4 regions of the Oceanobacillus sp. GQ8 genome follow, and region 4 is predicted to be linked to each of the others. Evidence: riboswitches for the same ligand, from Rfam matches in the RefSeq annotation. Region 4 holds a riboswitch; each other region holds the start of a gene.

Region 1 (6,082 bases), on a different contig from region 4:
ACGATTCCGCCTATTAATACGACTAACACATTAACACCAGCTAACGCAGCAATTAGTACCGCTATATAAGGTAAAACCTTCACTAAATCATACGAATAATCGCCAATGGTATCAATTCTAGCTCCAGCGGTAACGATCCATAAAAGAATAGCTGTTACGATTGCTCCAGGTAGGACAATGAAAAAGTTGGTTTTAAATTTATCACTCATTTTTGTTTTCTGGGTCCGGACAGCTGCAATGGTTGTATCGGAAATCATCGATAGATTATCACCAAACATTGCACCACCTATGACGGTTCCCATCGCAAGCGCCATTGGTATGCCTGTTTGTTCCGCGATTCCAATTCCAATTGGTGCTAGCGCAGCCACTGTACCCATGGATGTGCCCATTGAAACAGAGATGAAGCAACCTACAATAAAGAGTCCAACCATTAATAGATTAGGAGGAATAACGGATAATCCCAAGTTTACGGTGGAATCTACAGCACCCATGTCCCTAGCTGTTTGAGCGAATGCCCCAGCCATTACAAAAATAACAGCCATTAAGATAATATTGGGATGTCCTGCCCCTTTCGTAAATATATCAATTTTGCTAGATAATTTTTCTTTTCTGTTCATGGCAAGAGCAAAAGCCGATGCAATAATAATCGCAACGTTTAATGGCATATTGGAGAAGTCTCCAGAAATAACGCCAGTGCCAATAAATAGTAATACAAAGATAAGCAACGGAAGTAGTGCAAATGCATTTCCTTTTTTCGCATTAGCCATCAAAATATCCTCCTTCGATTTGGTTTTTAGTGGGTAAGCATGTAACAAAAGATTAGTTCATTGTCATCCCACCCGTAACATTAATTCCTTGGCCAGTCATGTAGTCTGAGTACGTTGACGCAAGAAAAACAACGACATTCGCGATGTCAGCTGGTACAGCAGTTCTTCCTAATGGAACTTGTGAATCATCTTCTTGTTTAATATCTTCAGCCTGAAGACCGCGTAAGTTTCCACCAATCACTCTTTCTGATTGTTTCATCGTTGTTTCTACAATACCTGGGCAAACGGCATTGACATTAATATTGTCTTTGGCTAGTTCTAGTGCAGCCACTTTTGTCATCCCTAGTACCGCGTGTTTTGAAGCAACATAGCTACCCATTAATTGATAGCCGTTTTTTCCAGCTTGTGAGGCGATGTTAATAATTTTTCCACCGTGGCCTTGACTTTGTAGTTGTTTCGCAACAGCTTGCATGCAAAGGTACACTCCTTTTGCATTCACATCGATTGTTTTATCCCAATCTTGCTCTTTTATATCTACAAAATAGTCCATAGTGGAAATTCCCGCATTATTGACTAAAATGTCAACTCTGCCGAAATGGGCAATAACCGATTCAACCACCTTGGTTACGTGCTGTGGATTGGAGACATCGGCCTGCACATGAAACGTATTAGCTGTTGTTTCATCGTGGGTTTCAGCCATATCCACAACAGCAACCTTTGCACCGCAATCTAAAAATGCATCCACAATCGCTTTACCAATTCCATTGGCACCGCCAGTGACAATAGCCACTTTATCGGTCAAATCCATCGTATACATAGAAAACGCACTCCTTTCTTGTTGGCCTGCTGTACTTTATTAATGCAAACAAAAAAGCCTCTTCTATAGCAAAGAAGAGACTTTAAAACGTCAACGTTAAAATACTCTTCTTATCTTCAAGCGTTACGCTTCTGGAATTGGCACATTACTCTTAAAGAGCTGCTGCCGAGGTATCGTAGGGCCAGTCCCTCCACCTCTCTGGATAAGAAAAATCGCAATATGTAATTTGTAGATTAAAGATACAGGAAAATGAAATAACCGTCAAGCGATTTTTTTGATAATTAATAAATAGAGAGATGATGTTTCGCTTTGTAGTATTTAGGAGGTCTTGGTTTTTTAAAAAAAGAGCAACGCCCATTTGTCAGCGTTGCTCTTTATTCATTATTAGTCCTCGCGTTTATCTTTTCCTCACAGGGATCCATACTTCACTATACGCGTAATCCGCTTTCTGTTCATCCATTTTAGTAAACGAAAAGCTAGGAGCAGGGATCACTTCATAATCGGAAGAGGGGAGCCATTCTGAATAGGTCTTTGCCATGGTCTCTTGCAGTGTTGATGGGAACGGTCCTTCATTAGGGAAAATCGCCCACGTACAGGCATCAACAGTTACTTTATCTAATTGATCACTGACGTTATCTTCCGTTGTTAATACACCGATCAAGTGCGTTAAATCGCCTTCCTCTTTTAAAAATTGAGCGTCCGCATCATAGGAAGCATTCACGATTTCATAGGGTTCTAAATTTTGCAGGGAATGCATCTCCTCTTTTTGTTCGTCCGTAATGCTCTTCGCAAGCTCCACAATCGCGTTATTAACCCCTTCAAATTGCATCGGCACACGTTTACTTACACCAACTAAATTAAATGTTGGCTTATCTTCTATTCTAAATTCCATTGTAGTTCCTCCTTGTACTGTTATGACAAATGTGAACTTCGGAAACGTTTTGCTTACTCCTCTTTTCATTACTTCTGAGGGTAGAAAACCATTCCACTTTTTAAATGCTCTCGTAAAGCCGTCCACTGACTGATATCCATATTTGAAAGCAACATCTGTTACTTTTTCTCCTCGTAACAAATCCTTATTTGCTTCGGAAAGCCTTCTGTTTTTTATATACTCATTTAGTGTCATTCCGGATAGGTAAAAAAATATTTTCCGAAAGTGATAATCGGAAACCCCGGCATATTCAGAAATAGTTTCAAGCGACAGATCTTCTGTTAACCGTTCTTCAATATATTCAATGACTTGGTTTAGTTCCTTTAACACGTTATCCCTCCTTTCTGTCTAAATGATAGCAAAGTAATATTTTAAATACTCGACTTGTTTAATGTAATAAATATCGGTTTTTAAACTTGGAAAGCATGGATCTGCTGCAGCCATATAAAGTGGCTGTCTTTTTATTTAAGAAAAATTTAAGAATTCCCTAAGAGGAAATCAAGAATTGCACCTTAAGATACACATATAGCAAAACAAAGGAGGTCACAAATTGAAACAAATGAGCACTAAAAATCATATTGGACGTTTCACTTATTTTGGTTTAGCAATAATCTTTGTAATTTGTATTTTCATTCAACTATTCTGGGGCGGCATGGCTACTTTCGTGAACCCAGTTAACTGGCAGAATCATGTGGAGTTCGTTCATCAGTTTGGGTTTATGATACCAATCTTAATGCTTATTTTTGCATTCCTAGGTGCCGTTCCAAAGCGGGTTTATGGACAACTGCTTGCACTAACCGGATTGATGTTCTTTATGTATTTTACAGCAAACATTACAAGAACTATACCGTGGCTCGGAGCTATGCACCCTGTTGTAGCAATTCTATTATTTGCAATATCTATTGGGATTTTATTTAGCTCTTGGAAGCTTATCAGCAAGAAAAACATTCAGAAAGGATGATAGTAACATGAGAATATTTTTGGCTATTATTGTTGGTGTGGTTGGCGGATTTATATTAGGCGTGGCACTTTCTAGTTTTATTGGAATTGTAGGAATGACACTATTTGATGAACCATTTGGGATTAAATATTTGTCCTATTATACGTCTTTCCTTTGTGCCATTTTAGTACCAATCATCGATCAAAAAACGTTAAAAAAGTAAAGAAAGAGGAGTGACTAGTGGAACAAACATAAGTCCTTGCACCATAGTTAAGCTGTCAAGGGAAACTTGGCGGCTTTTTCTTTTATCACGCGCTCATTTGTATCATAATAAAGATAAGGGAAAACTGTAAATGAAGAAGGTGTGGAGCGCATGTCGATTAAGATGAGATTAATCCTTTCTAATCTAGGAATGATAGTTATTCCGGTGGTATCTTTATTGTTGCTTCTTGTAATATCCGATTACTTATTTTTTTATATTTTTAATGGCGACACGAACGCAGAAAATTTTGGTTCCTTTGAAGCGTTGCGTTTCAGTGCGTTGATTGGTATTTTGATTTTAACCAACGGCCTCCTCACGTATTTTGTTTCCAAAAGCATTTTAAACCCTATTAAAAAACTATCTAATGCAGCAAAGGAAATTAGTCAAGGAAATTTAGACTTCGAAATTGTATCAGATTCAAAAGATGAGATCGGTCAATTATCTAACACTTTTGAAGAGATGAGAAAAAAGCTAAAAGAAGCAGAAGTAATGCAATCACAATTTGAACAGAACCGACAAGAGCTTATAGCTAGTATTTCTCATGATTTAAAAACACCGCTAACTTCTATTAAAGGTTATGTTCAGGGCATACAAGATGGGGTGGCGAATACTCCGGAAAAATTAAATCGGTATATGGACAGACTTTATAAGAATGCATCCGAGATAGATAGTCTAATTGATGAGCTGTTCCTATATTCCAAATTAGACTTACAACAAATTTCTTTTCAGTTTGAGGAAGTGGATTTGAGGTTACTGTTTGCTGATTTTATTGAAGAATTATCTTTTAAGCTAGAAAAGGAACACGGGAGAGCGATACTTACCTACGACAATGAAAATGCTTATATTGTGAAAGCAGATCGTGATAAATTGTATCGAGTCGTAACAAATATTGTGCAAAATAGTTTGAACTACATGGATAAAGAAAAAAAGGACATGAAGATTAATCTTACTTCTTTTCCGAAGGAGGTAATGGTTGAAATAAGAGATAATGGTGGAGGAATTAGCAAGGAAGATCTACCTCACATTTTTGAAAGCTTTTATCGAGCAGATGCTTCTAGAAATTCATCAACAGGTGGGAGTGGCCTCGGGTTATCCATTGCCAAGAAGATCATAGAAGGTCACGGTGGAAAGATCTGGTCTGAAAGTACTTTGGGCGAAGGTACCAGCATATATTTCAAATTAAAAAAGGTGAAGGAATGAAGAAAATATTAATAATTGAAGATGAAATGGATATAGCAGAATTAGAAAGGGATTATTTAGAGGTTAATGGTTTTGATAGTGATATTGCATCAACAGGTGAGGAAGGACTACAACTGGCAAATTCAAATCATTATGACCTGATTTTGCTAGATTTAATGTTACCAGGATTAAATGGATTTGATCTATGTAAGGAATTAAGGGAAAAAATGGATATCCCTATTTTAATGGTAACAGCTAGAAAGGAAGATATTGATAAGATTAGAGGGTTTGACCGAGGTGCAGATGACTATATTGTAAAACCTTTTAACCCGAATGAATTAGTTGCAAGAGTGAAAGCACATATTTCAAGGTATGAACGCTTAATTAACCGTGAAAAAGAGCATGAAGTGTTACAAATTAAAGGGTTGATTATCAATCGAGATTCACGAGAGGTCTTTATTCAGAATGTGGAAGAAAAATTCACAGCAAAAGAATTTGATTTATTACTATTTCTGGCAGAAAATCCAAACAGAGTATTTACGAAAGAACACCTATTCGACCGCATATGGGGATTTGATTCTGTTGGAGACATTACAACCGTTACAGTGCATATTCGTAAAATCAGAGAAAAAATAGAGGAAGACCCATCCAACCCAAACTTTATTGAAACAATTTGGGGAGTGGGGTATCGTTTTAAAGAGGATAGGTAGTTGTTGGTGTAAAAACACTGCTTCTTAGGGAGGGGAGTAGTGTTTTTATGGGGATATATTAGCTAGATTAATTCATCTATGACCTATCATTAGGTCTTCCAGCCATTAATTTAAACAACCCTTGTAAGCACGGAAATTGGTAAATACAGGTTAAGGAACGGTATGGTAATATAAAGAAAGTAACAAGATATGAGGGATACATGGTGACAATTCCTGAACGAATCGGTTAGTAAAAATTTTAGGTGAGAGGAGGGAACGTATGCATAACGATGGCAGTCTCCATGAAAAAGAAGGAAGATCTGTTTTAGTTTTTGAACGTCACTATCCAGTTGCTCCTGAAAAAGTGTTTCCATTTATAACAGATCCCCAATACTTCACCCAGTGGTATCCATTTGCTACTGGCGATATGGATCTAAAGGTTGGTGGAAAGATAAAGTTTGATGATGGGGAAGGATCAACCTATGAAGCGGTGATTA
Region 2 (6,082 bases), on a different contig from region 4:
TGCAAACACGATATTTATCATTAATCCTGGTAAGGCACTCCAAACTTCCATTACTTCTTCCGTCATGATGCCGTTCACCCAAAAAGAGTTTTCTCCTGTGAAGTTTCCCAGAATTCTTCCTAACACTTCGGGACCAAGTAATAATGCTAGAAAACCGCCTATAATAGATGAAGGTAAAAATAAATTTTGCAGCCATTTCACACGCATCCGGATCCATTTACCAACGAGCAGAAAGAATGCAAGATATAATAATGTAAAACCAATTTGGCCTGGTGTCATGAATACTACCCCTTTATTTTGCTTAGTTAATGGTTTCTTCCCGCCTTAAAATTATCTCAAACACAGCACAAAACATAAAAAAACTCTCTGCCATATACAGAGAGTTTTTAATACAGTTCTATTTTGTATTAGGGTCTGGCAGGTCATCTGACTTGCGCATTGCCCATGCTGGTGTATTAAAAATATAAGGAGGAGCGGGTGGGAGGTGTGGCGCTGGAGCAAATGCAACAGGTCTATCAACATAATTAAATGTACCACAGCCATCCATACTTGGGCCATGTGCCCATCTACCTTCAGCACTTGCATCTCCTTGGGAAAAATTAAATAATGTATAGGCAACCTGCTGTACCTCTAGTTCTCGAGGGAAAGTACTCGGGACGACTATGTTTTCTTTTTCTTCAAGCTCTTTAATTGCAGCATACCACTGATTTTGGTGTGCCGTATCTCGTGCTATAAGCCAAGATAATGTATTTCTAACGCCACTATCATTCGTCATCTCATATAAGCGAGCAACCTGAAGTCTTCCCATTGACTCTGCCATTAAATTAGCTCGGAAATCTGCAATTAAGTTACCACTTGCTCCAATATAACTAGCTGTCCAGCGATTACCCACACTATCTACAGGCATTGCCCCTAAACCTGAAACAATGGCATGCTGTGGATTAGAACCGCCCAATATAGCAGCTACAACTGGATCATCCACAGCATCATCTAATTCTAGATCTGGAGCGTTATCCAGTAGACGCGCAATTAACGTGGCTAGCATTTCCACATGGGCAATTTCCTCTGTTCCGATATCCATTAATAGATCCTTGTATTTCCCATTTCCTCTTACGTTCCACCCTTGGAATAAGTATTGCATCATAACCGATATTTCACCGTATTGGCCGCCTAGAACTTCTTGTAACTTCTTAGCAAAAACAGGATCTGGACGATCAGGCTTGGCATGATACTGTAAATCCTTTACGTGATAAAACAATCCACTCACATCCTTTTTAGTTTGACAATAGGCGAATATCCGCCCCTTTTAGATGGTATGCAGATAGCTAGGCCATTGTTCCACAAAATTTACGCAGGAGTAGGAGTGTTCGTTAATATGTTTGTAGTCAATTCATAAGGGAAAGAGGGCGATTTATCTGCTATGATTGCTATCTTATCGGCCTTAAGTTTGGCTCTATCTACCATGATTGCTGTCTTATCGCACTCGAGCTTGGCTCTATCTGCCATGATTGCGGATTTATTGGTCGTGGCCACTCCCTGTTCAAAGAATAAAGCTAAAAATTAAAATACTCCCACCTTTTTGGGTAAAAGTGGGAGTGTCTAACTTGAATTAAGATAGGATGGTAGGATAGTGGGAGTTAAGTTTTTCCCCTAAATACTTCGCTACCTCCAGCATGCCATAGGTGCCATATTCGGTTTCGGCTTCAGAATTATAATTTGTATTTGTATTAATGTCATACGTATAAATGTTACCGCCCTCATCTTCAATAAATTCAATCCCAGCAATTTGGATATCATTCCCTTTAAGCACTTGTTTATATTTTTCTAATATTGGGTGGTCAAAGCCTTTCCTAACTTGGAATTTCGCAGGGGCTTCTTGTTCTTCAGCAGGACAGAATAAATCCTCAATAGTACATGCATCTGCCGGGCAAAGTTCAAATCCTTCTGATGTATCTACTCTTACTGCATAAACAAATTCCCCGCCGACAAACTCACACCTCGTAATATAGGATTCTGGTGACTGAATATATTCCTGTATTAAGGTGACACCATCGACAGGCTCTTCGAAATCCCCACCTTCTACATATTCCTGCAAGGCTTTAACTGAATGAAACAATTGGACACCAAGTCCCTTCCCTGCTCGATTATGTTTTGTAATAAAAGGTTTCCCTGCAAAGCTTTCGGCTACTTCAATCAATTCTTCTTTCCCAACAGCAGCCGTTGTCTTTGGTGTACGGACTCCGTATTTTTCCAGTTCCAAATATTGCTTCACCTTGCTGAGCTCTAGATCAAGCGCCCTGCTCCCATTCACGACCGTTCTGCCGTGATGTTCAAGCCAGGATAACACGGCACTTGTCAGCTCTGGAGAAAAACGGTTCCCCCTTGTGTGGGATGATGCACTCATTCGATTATAAAAAACCCCCTCTGGCGGGACGGCAGTCAAATCAACCTTCCCGCTCGTTAGAAGCCAATCCTCATAAGGAATCGCTAATTCATCCAATCGCTTAAATAAATGTGTCGTCCATTCTTCATTTTCATGAATGATATATAATTTCGTCATGCTGACATCTCCTATCCATTATTTAGTAATGCTTTTTTCAATTCATCGACCTTTGGCATAACATTTTTGGCGAAGTTTTCTAGCTCCTCCAATTGCGGAGAGCATTGAAGCAATAATAGATCCACTCCAGCCTCTTCATATGCTATAATTTGCTCGGCTATTTGTTTCGGTGTTCCCACAAGATTTGGACGTAGGCCCCTGTTCGATACGGAATAATCCTGCAGTTTCACCTGCTGTTCTAGTTGTGACATTGTCGTAAAGTCCTGAAAACCAGCGTACCCATCGGATTCTTTTACGGTTGTAATTCTTTCTAGCTCTTGTAGTGCCTCTTCCTCTGTTTCACGGCAAATAACATAGGCAGCCATACCAAACGACTGTAACGGCTCCTTCCCTGCATGCCTTCTCCGTTCTTTCATATCGTTTATTTTTTGTCTCGCTTCCTCTACTGTATGGCCATGCATAACATAGGCATCACAATAGGTGGAAATAACCTCTTTTCCTTTGTCACTTTCACCGCCAGCATACAACACCGGGTTTGGTCGTTGTACAGGTTTTGGTGAAAGCTTTGTATTTTCAATTTGATAAAATTTTCCGTTGTAGGAGAATGACTCTTCCGTCCACAAACCTTTTAATACCTCAAGAAACTCTTCTGTTCGCTCATAACGGGCATCATGCTCAGTAAATTCTGCTCCATATTGCTTCGCTTCCTCTGCCCACCAGCCGGATACGACATTTAATGTGAAACGTCCATTGCTAATATGATCAATGTTGGCCGCCATTTTGGCTGTAACAGCGGGATTGTGAAAGACAGGACGAACGGCCGTCATAATCTCTATTTTTTCGGTTACAGCAGCTAGCGCTGCAGCAGTTGACCATGCTTCAATTGAATCTTCTTTTGTCCCTTTAATATCGTTTAAATAGAGTTCAGCAATTAACGTCGTGTCATAGCCCCATTTTTCTGCTGACTGAATAGCTTGCTTTGCATAATCAAAAGTAGGTGGCATTTTCTCATCTTCTACATTACGTAGCCAACCTCCAAAAATCGGTAACCAAAATCCATATCTCATCTTCCCCACTCCTATTCTCCAAATTGAAAACAAAAAAACTCTTTCCCGAAGAAAAGAGTTTGAATTCAAATAGAACTTCCTCCTCTTATCTTCCAAGCAATTGCTTGGTGGAATTGGCACAGTATCTGACTAAACAGACCTGTTGCCGAGGCTTCAAAGGGCCATATCCCTCCACCTCTCTGGATAAGAAACATCCTTATTTAGTTGATACTTTCTAGATTAGAACAAAATGTTAGAACTGTCAATAAATTAAATTATCCTAGTAAAAGCGAGGCTAAGGTCTTTCCGCTAAAATACGAACAAGCCTATCTTCCACGTCTTTGGCAGCTTCTTCATCAAGCACATTATTAATCATAATAGAAAAAATATAATTCTCTCCTGACAGGGTCTGTAAATAACCAGATAGTGTAGTTACTCCAAAGATTGTTCCTGTTTTAGCTTCAACCTGGACGTCTCCCAAGCGATTCCTTAGTGTTCCACCAACCATCTTGCCTGTCTCTCCTGCTACTGGGAGTGCCTTCTTGAAGGCAGGAAACCATGGCTTATCCTGTACGATAAAAAGTAGTTTACTAAGTTCATTAGCTGGAATGAGATTGACATGGGAAATACCCGAACCATCTCTAATCAATAACGTACTTCGATTTAACCCAAGCTTTTCTAGCTCCTCCTGCATAACCTCAAGGCCTTTTTCCCAGCTTCCTTCCTTTTGTACATACTTTCCCATTTCCTTTATGAGCACTTCCCCGTGCACATTGTTGCTCAGCTTCATAAACGGTACAAGCAATTCTTTTAATGGTATAGAACTGTGTTGAAAAAGCAAGGAACTTTCTTTAGGCGCTTTGCCAACCATCACTTCTCCCGACCATGTGATCCCTTTTGCTTGAAGTGCATCCTGAAAAAGGGCCATTGCATAGCTTGTCGGATCCCATACGGCCATATATTCTTTCACCGTTTCTGCCCCAGCTGGAACGGTGCCCGTAAGCATGATTTCGTTTGACCCATGTTCTCGCTCCACCGTTAGCTCCTCTTCCACATGACTTGGACTTGTATCAGCTCGATTATGTATTGTTACATAGTTTGTGTTAGGTGACACAGTTATGATAGGCTTCTCCCCTGGCTCTGCACCTGGTGTTATCTGAAGCGTAACACTTCCCGCATCATAGTCCTCGTCAGGTGAGGCAGTCAGCGCCGAGATTTGCGCTCCGTAATGAAATGATTCGTCACTCCAAATTAAGTCAGGGGAAAGGCGTACGTTATCATACCAAGTATCATCTCCAATAAGATCTCCCTTAATATGCGTCACTCCCAGTTCTTGAAGCTGCTCTGCAAAACGGGTAAAATCTTCTGGTGTCAAGGTCGGATCCCCTTTTCCGACAAGATATAGGTTTCCTTCTAGCTTGGCTCCTTTTTTAGCTCCATCTGTTTTTATTTCGGTAGAAAAGGTGTAGTCTTCTCCAAGAACCTCTATGGCTGCAGCTGCAGTTAAAAGTTTCATATTGGATGCTGGACGAAGCCTTGTATCTCCATGGGTTTCATATAGAAGCTCGCCAGATTTTGCATCCCGCACACTCATTCCAACTAAAGCACCATTCAACATTAGTTCTGTTTCTATTTCGTTATCCAAACGCTGTTTCATTGTCCCCCGCTCCTCTATCGCATGTACTCTCTTTTCTTCGGGCACTGAAGCAGCTAAGCAAAAGATGAGCAAGAGCATCCATACACGGCTGACATTTCTTTTTAACGTCATGTAAGCACCTCTTACATTTTATTGATCAGGCCCTATTTAGTATTTCCACAAAATAAGAAGGAAATCCTTGTTATTAGAAAAACTCGCATTCGCTCGTCTATTAACGAATGCGTACGTTTTTCTTATACTTGGTACTTCAAAATTTTAACTACGTCGTGATTGCTTTCTAGCTAAAATTTTATAATTTCCTAACGTACAAATAAAATGTTTATCCTTTATCCTTATGAACAATCCGGTATTTGATGGTTAAAAAAGGTATCGAGAAAATGCGCATCTTATGTGTCGCTCTCAAACTCCCATCCTGTTCTTCACCTACCACAAACGTTTCCTCTAGAGGAAGTGTTAGTACCTGCCTGCCAACAGCCAAATAGATCCCTGCTTGTTGCGCGTTTTCTTGTTGTTTACTTGTTAGTTGCAGGTTTCCGTTCTTATTCTGCAATGCAAGGGTGCCAATCATAGTAGAGCCTGGAAGGGGTAGTGCAATATCCATGTAGGTTCTGTCCTCCCCTTCATGAAAAGAATAAATCGCAACAAATACTGTTTCCTCGTTCACCTTTCGCAGCCAGACCCGTGGTTTTGTTCGTCCATCAACTGTTTCGCTAATCCCGATAACCTTCCCCGTCATCTCTACTTCTTTAGCAGAGAAAGGAAGATTAAGCTGTCCAATCCGCTTACTAATATGTTGATAGATCCAAGCAAAGGGCTTAA
Region 3 (6,082 bases), 430 kb from region 4:
AATTAGATGAAAGACGAAGAGAGCTCATTGCTGAAACAGAAACGTTGAAAGCGAAACGTAATGAAGCGTCTAAGCAGATCTCTGTTCTTAAAAAAGAAAAGAAAGATGCTGATCAAGCAATTAAAGAAATGCGTGAGGTTGGAGAACGCATCACTGAACTGGATAAAGAATTAAAAGAAATTGAAGAAACACTTAACATGATTATGCTTTCTATCCCAAATATTCCTCATGAAAGTGTACCTGTGGGAGAAGATGAAGAGGATAATAAAGAAGTGCGCAACTGGGGGGAACGCAAAGACTTTAGCTTTGAAGCACAACCTCATTGGGATATTGCGACAAACCTTGATATCCTTGACTTCGAACGTGCAGCAAAAGTAACAGGAAGCCGATTCGTCTTTTATAAAGGGCTTGGAGCAAGACTAGAGCGTGCTTTATTAAACTTTATGATGGATTTACATGCAGATGAACATGGCTATGAGGAAATGCTTCCGCCATATATCGTCAACCGCACCAGCATGACAGGAACAGGTCAGCTACCTAAATTTGAAGAAGATACCTTTAAGCTAGAAGAGTGGGATTATTTCATGGCTCCTACAGCAGAAGTACCTGTTACGAATTATCATCGTGATGAAATCTTAAATGTAGATGATCTTCCTAAAAAATACGTAGCTTTCAGTGGCTGTTTCCGTTCTGAAGCTGGTTCTGCTGGTAGGGATACACGTGGTCTTATTCGTCAGCATCAATTTAACAAAGTGGAGCTCGTTCACTTTGCTAAACCAGAGGATTCTTATGAGACATTGGAGAACCTGACAGGAAATGCTGAAAAGGTATTACAACTATTACAGTTACCATATCGTGTCATGAGCATGTGTACTGGTGATCTTGGATTTACAGCAGCGAAGAAATACGATATTGAAGTATGGATCCCAAGCCAAAATACGTACCGGGAAATTTCTTCTTGCTCTAACTTTGAAGACTTTCAGGCAAGACGTGCAGGAATCCGTTTCCGCAGAGAAGCAAATGCGAAGCCAGAGTTTGTTCATACTTTGAATGGCAGCGGATTGGCACTTGGTCGTACCGTTGCAGCTATTCTGGAGAATTACCAACAAGAGGATGGCTCTGTCATCGTCCCTTCTGTACTACGTGCCTATATGGGTGGCAAAGAAGCCATTAAATAATTGGATAAGATAAAGAGTAAGGCTGTTTTTCGGTTATCGAAAAACAGCCTTTTCTAGTTGTTCACTCATCGCGAAGATAGTAGATAGATTTTTCCCTCGTAACTCTATGATTGATATTCCCTTTATAGCAAAATTGTACAAAAAAGGCGTAAGTCGGAGTAAAACGACGTAATAAAAGCATGTCTCAAAGAAAACTCTGTTAAATTAAAATTTTACAAACTTTTTATACAGAAATAACTGATTATGGACTTTGAATCAATCCTCCAATAGGTATAACATTAAACTTGCATGCTTGCGATCTAACATGCCGGGGATCGTACCATCAAATATATTGAAATTATAGTAGATAAAATGGAGGTTATTTTTTACAACATGATGAATTTCAAACGAAAAATAGTAGGAATATTTATTGTTTTAATCTTATCTCTTATGATAGCAGGTTGTGGATCAAGTAATGAGGATGCACAAGCAGAAGGAAGTGTTAGTGAAGAATTAGATTATACAATTACCGGTACAGAGCCTGGTGCTGGACAAACTAAGAAGAATGAAGAAGTTTTAGATTCGTACGATAATCTTGCCGGTTGGGAACAGGAATTGTCTTCAGCAGGAGCAATGTTATCCCAATTAAGTAAAGCGATTGATAATAAAGAACCAATTATTTTTAGTGCATGGTCTCCTCATTATAAATTTGCCAAGTGGGATTTAAAATATTTAAAGGATCCCAAAGGTATTCATGGTGATGAAGAAAAGATTACAACGATTGCTAGAAAAGGCCTAAAGGACGAAATGCCTGAAGCTTACACAATTATTGATCGCATACAATTGGAGCTTTCAGATGTAGAAGAAGCATTATTAGAGGCTCAAGAAAAGGAGTATGCTGAAGTAGTAAAGGAGTGGGCTAAGGATAATCAAGAAACAGTTGCAGAATGGACGGAAGGTGTAGACTCTGTGGATGGCACTTCTATTGAAATCGCTCTTTTACCTTGGGATGATGCAATTTTTACAGCAAATGTTGCAAAAAACGCATTAGAACAAAAAGGATTTGATGTGACACTTACCCAAGTTGACCCAGCTATTATGTTTGAGGCTATAGCAACTGGGAGTGCTGATGCATCATTAGCAGTATGGATGCCAGTAACACATGCCGAATTATATAAACAATATGAAGATGATTTTGATGACTTGGGACCAAACTTAGAGGGAGCCAAAACTGGGTTAGCAGTACCAGCTTATATGGATATTGACTCTCTAGAAGATCTAGAACCAAAGGAATAAATCTTGCATAGAAAGAAACCTATCTGTTTGTGGTAATTCAAAGGATAGGGTTCTTTATTTTTTAGTAATCCTTTATTTATGCTAAAAAGTAAAAAAATGAATTGAATAATTTATTAGAAAAAACTGTTGACAGATTGAAAGGCTGGTAGTATTGTAAGTAGCAACAACAAATTAAATATGCATTACTTCTTATTCAGAGAGATGGAGGGACTTGGCCCATTGATATCTCGGCAGCGGACTTTTAATAGTACTGTGCTAAATCCAACAGGCGAATGCGAGCCTGAAAAATAAGAAGAGGATGATCGTACATAGCTGATCCCTTCTTATTTTTATAAGAAGGGATTTTTTAGTTTTACGCGAAACAACTCTTCTTCACGACAAAATTAAATATGCATTACTTCTTATCCAGAGAGGTGGAGGGACTGGCCCATTGATACCTCGGCAACGTGCTTTTAAAGCAACGTGCCAATTCCAACAGACGAAGGTCTGTAAAGATAAGAGGAGGATACTAGCTCATTGCCTCTTCTTATCTTATAAGAAGAGGCTTTTTAATTTGAAACTACAACGAGCAGGAGGAAGTAGATGATTACATTTGATCAGGTTTCAAAAGTATACGGCGAAAAGGCAGAAGGCGTAAAAGCACTGGATAATGTGGATCTCCACATAGAAGAGGGAGAGATATATGGGGTGATTGGGTTTAGTGGTGCTGGAAAAAGCTCGCTCATTCGATGTGTTAATTTACTCGAACAGCCAACATCCGGAACAGTGACCGTGAATGGGCAAAACTTACAAGCACTTTCACCAAAAGAACTACGGGAGGCAAAGCGAAACATTGGGATGATCTTTCAACATTTTAATTTACTTAATTCGAAAACCGTGTTTACCAATGTCGCAATGCCCTTACTTTTAAGCAAAACTCCAAAAAAGGAAGTAACGAAGCGTGTTTATGAACTTCTTGATTTTGTCGGCTTGCGTGACAAGGCTGACAGCTATCCAGACCAACTTTCTGGGGGGCAGAAACAGCGAGTTGGGATTGCCCGTTCTCTTGCAACCCAGCCATCCATTCTTTTATGTGATGAGGCAACATCAGCCCTTGACCCAGACACAACAAATGCTATTTTAAAACTTTTAAAGAAAATTAATCAGGAATACAATATCACCATTTTAATTATCACGCACGAAATGGGCGTAATTAGAGAAATTTGCGATAAAGTTGCTGTGCTGGAAGATGGAAAAGTAGTCGAATCTGGTTCTGTATTTGATGTCTTTTCTCAGCCACAAACGACCACAGCTCATAACTTTGTCAGTACGGTGATGCATGATCAAATCCCAGATTCCGTATATGAGTTAGTAAGAAAACAAGATGCACATAATCAAATTTATCGGATTGTATTTGTTGGCGAGTCTACTGGAACACCGTTGTTGTCGCAAATCGCAAAGCAATACGAGGTAGAGGTAAATGTTCTGTTTGGTAGTATCACAGAATTACAGGGCGTACCATTTGGAAATCTTATCGTGCAATTTGAAGGGGAAGAAAAAGAGATTAATCGTGTCATTATGCATATTCATCAACAAAAAGTAAGTGTAAAGGAAGTGTTAGCAGATGTTGGTTGATTGGCAAACAATAACAGAGGCATTATGGCAAACCATTGTAATGGTCGCAGTCGCCCTATTTTTCTCTATGATTATAGGGTTGGTATTAGGAATTGTCCTTGTTGTGACACGTAAAGGGCACCTATGGGAAAACAAGTATATTTTTACGGTCTTAAATGCAATAGTAAACATATTTCGTTCTATTCCGTTTATCATCCTAATGGTCGCAGTCATTCCATTCACTAGATTAGTTGTTGGAACCTCAATAGGTACTGCCGCAGCTATTGTACCAATGGTGTTATTTGCAGGACCATACATTGCAAGATTAATAGAGAATTCTCTTTTAGAAGTAGATCCAGGTGTGATGGAAGCTGCCCAGTCAATGGGAGCGACACCTTGGCAAATAATCATTCGCTTTCTTATACCAGAAGCTCTTAGCTCCCTCGTGTTAGGGGCGACTATTGCAACAATTGGATTGGTTGGAGCCTCAGCCATGGCAGGAGCAGTTGGTGGTGGCGGATTAGGAGACCTGGCCATTACCTTTGGTTATCAGCGATTCGACACAATGGTGATGCTAATAACAGTAGGAATACTCGTCGTCATGGTTCAAGGATTACAATCCACCGGAAATATTTTATCCAAGAAAATAAGAAGAAGATAAAATCAAAACAAAAGGAGAAGATACAGCATGAAAAAGTTAAGTCTATTATTGTTACTAGTTAGTTTAAGTTTGGTTATCAGCGCCTGTTCTAATGGGGAGGCTGCAACGAAGGTCAAAGTAGGAATTAGTGGCTCTGACACAACTATTTGGGATTATGTAGCAGAAAAGGCCAAGGAAGAAGGAATAGAGGTTGAGATTGTTCGCTTTTCTGACTATGTGCAACCGAACCTAGCACTAGCTGAGGGTGAAATCGATGCAAATGCTTTCCAGACCGTTTCCTATTTTGATGCCTTTATCGAGGAGCATGACCTTGATCTGACTCCAATTGCTACAACGGTTATCGCACCAATGGGTCTTTATTCTGAAAAGCATGATTCCGTAGAAGATATTCCTGAAGGTGGAACGATTGCCTTAGCTAAAGAAGCAACGAATATGGGCCGTGGATTACTTCTTCTAGAGGAAGCTGGATTAATTAAATTGGAAGAAGGATTTGACGGAAATGGGTCGCTGGATAAAATCGTAGAAAATCCGAAGAACCTGAAATTTGAACAGCTTGTAGCGGGTCAGACTCCAAGGGTGTTGCCAGATGTAGATGCATCCATCATAAATAACGGCATTGCAGTGGACGCTGGATTTAGTCCAATGGACGATTCCATATTCCACGAGGATGAAACAGCTACCCCGTATATTAATATTATCGCCGTACAAGACAAAGACAAAGACGATGAAACCTTAAATAAACTAGCAGAAATTTATCAGTCTGATGACGTAGCAGACTTTATTATTGAAGAACGCGATGGAAACTCCATCCCGACATTTGTACCACTAAGTGAAATTGGTCATTAAAAGAGAGAATAGAAGTACAGGATAAAAATAAAAAACGAGGTGGATAAAATGAGTGTTGTTGCCAAAAGTTTAGAAGAAGTGAAGAAGATTATTGTTGATAATATAGAAGAAAATAAACAGAAATACATTCAAGCAAGTCATGATATTCATGATAACCCGGAAATCGGAAACCAAGAGTACTATGCATCTGGTCGCTTAATTGAATTGCTTGTTGAGGAAGGGTTTTTAATAGAAAAAGGGGTAGCAGGACATGAAACAGCATTCGTTGCGAAAAAGAAAAGTGAAAAAGAGGGCTTAAGAATTGGCTTTTTGGCAGAATATGATGCCTTACCAGAAATCGGTCATGCCTGTGGGCATAACTTAATTGGTACCACGAGTGCTGCAGCTGCTATTGCACTTAGTAAAGTATTGGATGAAGTAGGAGGAGAGCTTGTCGTATTAGGTACCCCTGCAGAGGAAGGAGGCCCAAAAGGAAGTGCGAAAGGAAGCTTTGTAAAGGCGGGATTGCTCGAAGATATTGATGCAGCGA
Region 4 (6,082 bases):
CGGCAACCTCCCAACCACCTCTGTCCTTTCCAATATCATGATCGTTCATTGCACGGAGCAACGTCAAATAACTGTTCGCATCAAATCTCTCTGTCAATTTTTTCCCCTGGTGGTCTAAATAACTACTAACATCATATTTAAGCTGATTGCCTTTTCGATCAAAACGCTGATTGAATAAGGCACCACTTCTATAGGTAACCATGCCAATCATTCGCGCAATTTCCAACCCTTTTAAAGAATGATTCGATTCATACTGGCCATTATTCCAGGCCGGGTCCTGTTTAATGGATGTTTCAGCAATATGGTTGTAAGCAATCCCGTAGTCTGTAAACACTGGAGTAGAGGCAAGGACGATGAGTTTATCCATTTGATCAGGATAGAGGAGTCCCCATTCCATTACCTGCATACCTCCAAGGGACCCTCCAATCACGGCTGCCAGGTGGTGGATACCCATTATTGTCAATGCTTTGTGTTGAGCATGCACCATATCTCTAACCGTGATGTCAGGGAAATGACTTCGGTAGGGCGCCTTGGTTTTGTGATTAATAGTGGTGGGACCTGTTGAGCCATGACAACCACCAAGTACATTAAAGGTAAGCACTTGATAGGCGTCTGTGTCAACATACATCCTCTCGCCAATAAGACCACTCCACCAGCCTGGATTTTTATCATTTCCAATTGTATGCTGATTCCCTGTTAAGGCGTGGCATACAAGAATAAAAGGAGCACCCTCCGGTCCCGAAATCTCATAACGGAGAGAAACCTCCTCAAGCAGCTCCCCAGAAGTGAGGAGGAGTGGTCCTATGGAGATGTTCCCAATAGTAGGGACCGTCCTCTGGGAATTTGTCATAAAACACCCTCCTTAACCTTGAAGAGTAGTGCTTTGGTTGATTCATTCATCACAAGATAACCTCCCGGGAAAGTTCCATTCTCACACTCCTGCAATCACACTCTCACGAAGCCCTCCCCGTAAGCGGACGAATTCATCATAGGGGGTGTTTCCAGAGACAACTGTAATCCCGGTTGCCTCAGCATTTTCAATAAGCTGTGTATGGCCCTCTGGATAACGTACCCATAAGATACTGCTTTGCTTATTTATGAATTGTTCTAAAGTGTCAGATGGAAGGACGTTATGATCTACATAGACAGCGTCTACTTGATAAGGTACATCTGCTAACTGAGTAAAACGATTCTCTTCTCCGTTGATTTCCTGCTGGATTGTTGGAACAAGGAATCCGAGTGCTTTAAGCTGTTCAATTGTTTTGTTCACTTCTCTATTGTTTTCTGCAGTGTAAACTGCGATTGCTTTTTGTCTTACTGTCCCATTACTTCGGTCGAATGGTGATCTTACAAGCCATTCTATTGCATCTTTTTCCGAAGGTTTTTGGGTCGTTGTTTTACCAACAGCCTGATTGATCGCCTCATCCAATGTGCTTAGCAGGTCAGAAGTAGCTTCTAACCCGATAGATAACCGAACTAACTCTTCCGACACCCCGGAGCTTTTCAACTCTTCTGAGTTTAGCTGTTGATGGGTTGTCGAGGCAGGGTGGATAATGAGCGACTTCGCATCCCCCACATTTGCTACATGTGACCATAGTGATATGGAATCAATCAGTTTCCGGCCAGCTTCCCGGCCACCTTTTATGCCAAACGTTATGATGGAACCATATCCGTCTTTCAAATACTTTTTAGCTAGCTGGTGAGAGGGATGGTTTTGTAAACCTGGGTAGTTAACCCACTCAACAGCAGGGTGATCGGCTAGGTATGCAGCAATTTCTTGAGCGTTTTTAGTGTGTTTTTCTATTCGTAAATGCAATGTCTCCAGTCCCTGTAACAACTGAAAGGCACTTTGTGGGCTTAAACAAGCTCCAATATCACGTAAAAGCTCTACGCGTAATTTTGTCGCAAAGGCGGCTGCCCCGACATCAATAAAACGTAACCCGTTATAGCTTTCCTGAGGCTCAGTAAAACCTTTAAATCTCGCATTGTTCCAATTAAAACGGCCACCGTCAACTACTACGCCCCCAATTGTTGTTCCATGTCCACCGATCCATTTTGTAGCTGAATGGACAACGACATCCGCTCCCCAAGTAAGTGGCTTGGTTAAGTACGGTGCAAAAGTGTTATCAATAATGAGCGGGATGCCATGCTGGTGAGCGATGGCTGATACAGCCTCTACATTAAAGATATTTAGACTAGGGTTTGTAATGATTTCCCCAAAAATAGCTTTTGTCTTGTCTGTTATAGCATTTTTGATTTCTTCAAGATCGGTCCCATCTACAAATTTTACAGTTATTCCATAGCGCGGCAACGTGTGAGCAAATAAGTTGTAGGTACCACCATACAAATTGCTGTCTGCAACAATTTCATCTCCAGATCCGGCAATGTTTAATATTGCAAAGGATATTGCGGCCATACCTGATGACGTAGCTACAGCTGCAACTCCATCTTCCAGTTGGGCAATTCGTTGTTCAAATACGTCAACCGTTGGGTTCCCTATCCGTGAATAAATGTTACCCGCCTCTGATAAACCAAATAGGTTTTGTGCATGCTCCGTATTATTGAACACATAAGAAGTTGTTTGATAAATGGGTACAGCCCTTGCCCCGGTAGATGGATCAGGCACCTGTCCTCCGTGAAGTAACGTTGTTTCATCCTGTTGGTAAGTAAATGATGACATGTAAATTCCTCCTTTAAGATTATGGACTGCCAGTCAACAGTTTTTCGATGTAAGACTGCAGTTTGCAGTGTAACCGGTCTGGGGGAGGAGGGGGGAATATAAAAAGCCCTCTTCCTAAGAAGAGGGCGTATCATTCACGTTCCTCCTCTTATCTTCCAGATCCAAGATGATCTGTAGGATTTAGCACCATCGGAAGCAAACAAGGTTTGCTTTCAGGTTGCCGGGTTTCGCAGGGCCTATTCCCTCCACCACTCTTGATAAGAGATTTAATTTTTAAATTATTCACATTATAAAACCAACTATACGCAATTGTCAACCGTTTATTGAAAATAATTGTATAGTAAAAAACAAGAGGCAGGAACCTCTTGTTAAGTGACATGCGCTCTAATCTCTCGTCCTTTTATGAAAAGGGAAATAAGTTGATAGCATATAGTTGATTAGGGCTATCCAGATAAGAGAAAATGCGATTAAATGAGCAGTAGTGAAGGTTTCATTATATACAAACACACCGAGAATCAGCATAATGGTCGGGGCTATGTATTGGAGGAACCCAATCATCGCTAGCGGAATTCTTCTTGCTCCACCTGCAAACAATAGTAGCGGAACCGCTGTAACTATTCCTGCGCCAATGAGTAGCAAGGTGGATGTCGTGAAGAAAGTATTAGCCTGAAAAATGTTTTCCGGGATAATCAGTAAATATAGGATAGCTATTGGTGTAATAAACATTGTTTCAATTGTTAAACTAGCAAAAGCTCCTACATTTAATCTCTTTTTAAATAATCCATATAGCCCAAAGCTCATTGCGAGCAATAAGGATACCCAAGGGAAAACCCCGTAGCTGACTGTTAAAAATAAAACACCCGCACCTGCAAGAATAAAGGAAACTAGCTGTCTTTTTGTCAGGGTTTCTTTTAAAACGAGAATACCGAGTAATATACTAATTAATGGATTAATATAATAGCCAAGGCTTGCTTGAAGAACATGGTCGCTATTCACAGCCCAAATGAAGGTCAGCCAGTTGAGTGTAATCATAATGGATGCAAAAATCACAGCAATTAATTGCTTTTTGTTGGCCAGGATGGCTTTGCATTCCTTGAGTACGGTTGGCCACTTTCCTAGCAAAGCAATGAGTACTAGCATGAAGAAGAACGACCATACGATTCTGTGTGCGAGAATTTCACCCGCAGATACATGATTCACTGCCTTCCAGTAGATCGGTAGAAAACCCCAGAGTAAATATGCCCCTGCAGTAAGTAGAATGCCTGTTTGTTCCTGTTTTGCGTCCATGCCAACCCTTCTTTTCTATACAAATTTGTCCCGCATGTAACTGCAGTAAGTCCTAAACTTCTTTTATCAAATAAACTCCATTTTAAAAGAGTCTGATCTAAAAAGCAAAAAGCATGATTTCCGTTAAAAGAAAACGCTTTCAAAAAGAGTGTTAATAGAATAAGATAGTAGTAGAATAAGAAATAATTTCAGGGGGGATCTTTGTGAAGAAAGACGATCAACATATCGAAACAGCAGTTATCCACCAAGGCTATGACGCGAAGGATATGCTGGGGAGTCTGACACCACCTATTTTCCAGACCTCCACATTCACATTTGCTACCGCAGAACAAGGGGAAAGGCGGTTTGCAGGGGAGGAAGAGGGCTACATTTATTCTCGGCTAGGGAATCCGACTGTAAAGATTCTAGAAGAAAGAATTGCTTCATTAGAGCAGGCTGAACGTGGTCTAGCTTTTGCTTCAGGAATGGCTGCTGTGTCTTCAGTGCTAATTTCGCTTACTAAAGCAAACGATCATATACTTTGTTCTTCGGGGCTTTATGGCTGTACCTATGGTCTTTTATCTATGCTACAAGAGAAGTACCAGATAAGCCATGATTTTTCAGTAATGGATACAAAAGAGAGTATCCGAGAAAAAATAAAACCAGAAACAGCATGTATTTATGTCGAAACACCAATTAATCCAACGATCCGGCTTATTAATCTTAAGATGGTTGCAGATATAGCAAAGGAGTATAATATTCCTGTGGTTGTTGACAATACATTCTCCACACCCTATTTACAGCGACCACTGGAACTTGGCTGTGACATCATAGTTCATAGTGCTACCAAGTATATTGGTGGGCATGGTGATGTGATAGCAGGTCTAGTAGTGGGCAAGAAAGCGTTTCTTGATTCAGTTGCCATGACTACACAGAAAGATATTGGAGGCATTATTTCTCCATTTGATGCATGGCTGCTCCTTCGGGGTATGAAAACATTGCCTATTCGAATGGACCGGCATTGTGATAATGCAGAAAAGATTGCAAGTATGCTCGAGAACCATCCCAAGATATCAGCTGTTTATTATCCATTTAGTGCCCAGATGAAGGAGCAGCATTTTGATAAACAGATGAGACGCGGCGGCGGGGTTCTCTCATTTGAGATTAATGGTTCAAAAAAGGACGCACAAACTTTGCTTAACCATCTCACTTTTATAAAAATTGCAGTAAGCTTAGGGGATGCGGAGACATTAATTGAGCATCCGGCAACAATGACACATGCGGTTATCCCAGAAGACACTCGTATTGAGATGGGGATAACTGATCAGCTTATACGGCTTTCAGCGGGATTAGAGGCATGGGAAGATATTTGGCATGATTTGGAACAGGCACTAAGTAAAATATAGAATGGCTAACCCTTGCAGAGGCACTCTGTGAGGGTTTTTTCTCGGCTTCTCCGATTTTGTTTTTAATTAGGCGTTATTTGCTTGTCATTTTTTCTGGCATAATCTTCAAGCTCGGAGGGTAAATATATAAGATGGGTTAGGTGCATGGTACCCATATGACGGTTTGTAGAAAGATGTGCTATATTATATAAATGATCCGTTTTAGACCGTGAGCAGAGTTTTGGAGGGAGCCTTACATATGGAAATCATATCCTTATTATTAGGTCTAACTATCTTTTTTAATATTGCGCTAGGCATCTCCATTATCTTTTTGGAAAGAAAGGATGCCACTTCTACGTGGGCGTGGTTAATGGTATTATTGTTTATTCCGATTATCGGGTTCTTTCTTTACTTAATTTTTGGAAAGCCAATAAGTAAACGTAGAATTTTCACTTGGGACACGAAAAGTCGTCTCGGTGTAAAGACTGCTGTCCAGTCCCAATTGCGGGCCCTGGAAAGAGATAGCTTTAGCTTTAAGCATGAGGAAATTGCGGAGTATGAAGATTTAGTATATCTACATCTACGCAATGATGATGCTATTTTTACACAAGATAATACCGTGGATATTTTTACAGACGGTAAGAAGAAGTTTGATGCTTTAATCCAGGATATGGAGAGAGCTACCGATCACATACATCTTCTGTACTATATTTTAAGAAGTGATCAACTAGGAGATAGAATTGCAGATGTA

Evidence for each region. A riboswitch is a leader RNA that binds a small molecule or an ion and turns the genes downstream of it on or off. The one in region 4 is predicted to bind S-adenosylmethionine.
Region 1: it holds a riboswitch for S-adenosylmethionine, as region 4 does, so the genes downstream of both, AC6CHS_RS09295 (SDR family NAD(P)-dependent oxidoreductase) here and AC6CHS_RS07480 (PLP-dependent aspartate aminotransferase family protein) in region 4, are expected to answer to the same signal.
Region 2: it holds a riboswitch for S-adenosylmethionine, as region 4 does, so the genes downstream of both, AC6CHS_RS04825 (LLM class flavin-dependent oxidoreductase) here and AC6CHS_RS07480 (PLP-dependent aspartate aminotransferase family protein) in region 4, are expected to answer to the same signal.
Region 3: it holds a riboswitch for S-adenosylmethionine, as region 4 does, so the genes downstream of both, AC6CHS_RS05405 (methionine ABC transporter ATP-binding protein) here and AC6CHS_RS07480 (PLP-dependent aspartate aminotransferase family protein) in region 4, are expected to answer to the same signal.

Annotation. Positions count from the first base shown of each region.
Region 1 covers NZ_JCAXEV010000003.1:62,732-68,813, forward strand. Annotated here, with positions in the region: gene AC6CHS_RS09290 (Na+/H+ antiporter NhaC family protein) at 1-767, opposite strand, end outside; gene AC6CHS_RS09295 (SDR family NAD(P)-dependent oxidoreductase) at 820-1,584, opposite strand; SAM riboswitch class I at 1,692-1,793, opposite strand; gene AC6CHS_RS09300 (AraC family transcriptional regulator) at 1,982-2,845, opposite strand; gene AC6CHS_RS09305 (DUF6220 domain-containing protein) at 3,075-3,476, shown strand; gene AC6CHS_RS09310 (DUF5957 family protein) at 3,484-3,678, shown strand; gene AC6CHS_RS09315 (sensor histidine kinase) at 3,829-4,917, shown strand; gene AC6CHS_RS09320 (response regulator transcription factor) at 4,914-5,606, shown strand; gene AC6CHS_RS09325 (SRPBCC family protein) at 5,866-6,082, shown strand, end outside.
Region 2 covers NZ_JCAXEV010000001.1:915,073-921,154, forward strand. Annotated here, with positions in the region: gene AC6CHS_RS04805 (sodium/glutamate symporter) at 1-279, opposite strand, end outside; gene AC6CHS_RS04810 (manganese catalase) at 398-1,258, opposite strand; gene AC6CHS_RS04815 (hypothetical protein) at 1,348-1,506, opposite strand; gene AC6CHS_RS04820 (ATP-grasp domain-containing protein) at 1,610-2,560, opposite strand; gene AC6CHS_RS04825 (LLM class flavin-dependent oxidoreductase) at 2,572-3,627, opposite strand; SAM riboswitch class I at 3,710-3,817, opposite strand; gene dacB (D-alanyl-D-alanine carboxypeptidase/D-alanyl-D-alanine endopeptidase) at 3,902-5,374, opposite strand; gene AC6CHS_RS04835 (YndJ family protein) at 5,583-6,082, opposite strand, start outside.
Region 3 covers NZ_JCAXEV010000002.1:76,437-82,518, reverse strand. Annotated here, with positions in the region: gene serS (serine--tRNA ligase) at 1-1,178, shown strand, start outside; gene AC6CHS_RS05410 (glycine betaine ABC transporter substrate-binding protein) at 1,554-2,453, shown strand; SAM riboswitch class I at 2,640-2,747, shown strand; SAM riboswitch class I at 2,852-2,954, shown strand; gene AC6CHS_RS05405 (methionine ABC transporter ATP-binding protein) at 3,036-4,067, shown strand; gene AC6CHS_RS05400 (methionine ABC transporter permease) at 4,057-4,707, shown strand; gene AC6CHS_RS05395 (MetQ/NlpA family ABC transporter substrate-binding protein) at 4,735-5,553, shown strand; gene AC6CHS_RS05390 (M20 family metallopeptidase) at 5,602-6,082, shown strand, end outside.
Region 4 covers NZ_JCAXEV010000002.1:510,220-516,301, forward strand. Annotated here, with positions in the region: gene metX (homoserine O-acetyltransferase MetX) at 1-850, opposite strand, end outside; gene AC6CHS_RS07480 (PLP-dependent aspartate aminotransferase family protein) at 932-2,680, opposite strand; SAM riboswitch class I at 2,826-2,944, opposite strand; gene rarD (EamA family transporter RarD) at 3,065-3,967, opposite strand; gene megL (methionine gamma-lyase) at 4,171-5,352, shown strand; gene cls (cardiolipin synthase) at 5,591-6,082, shown strand, end outside.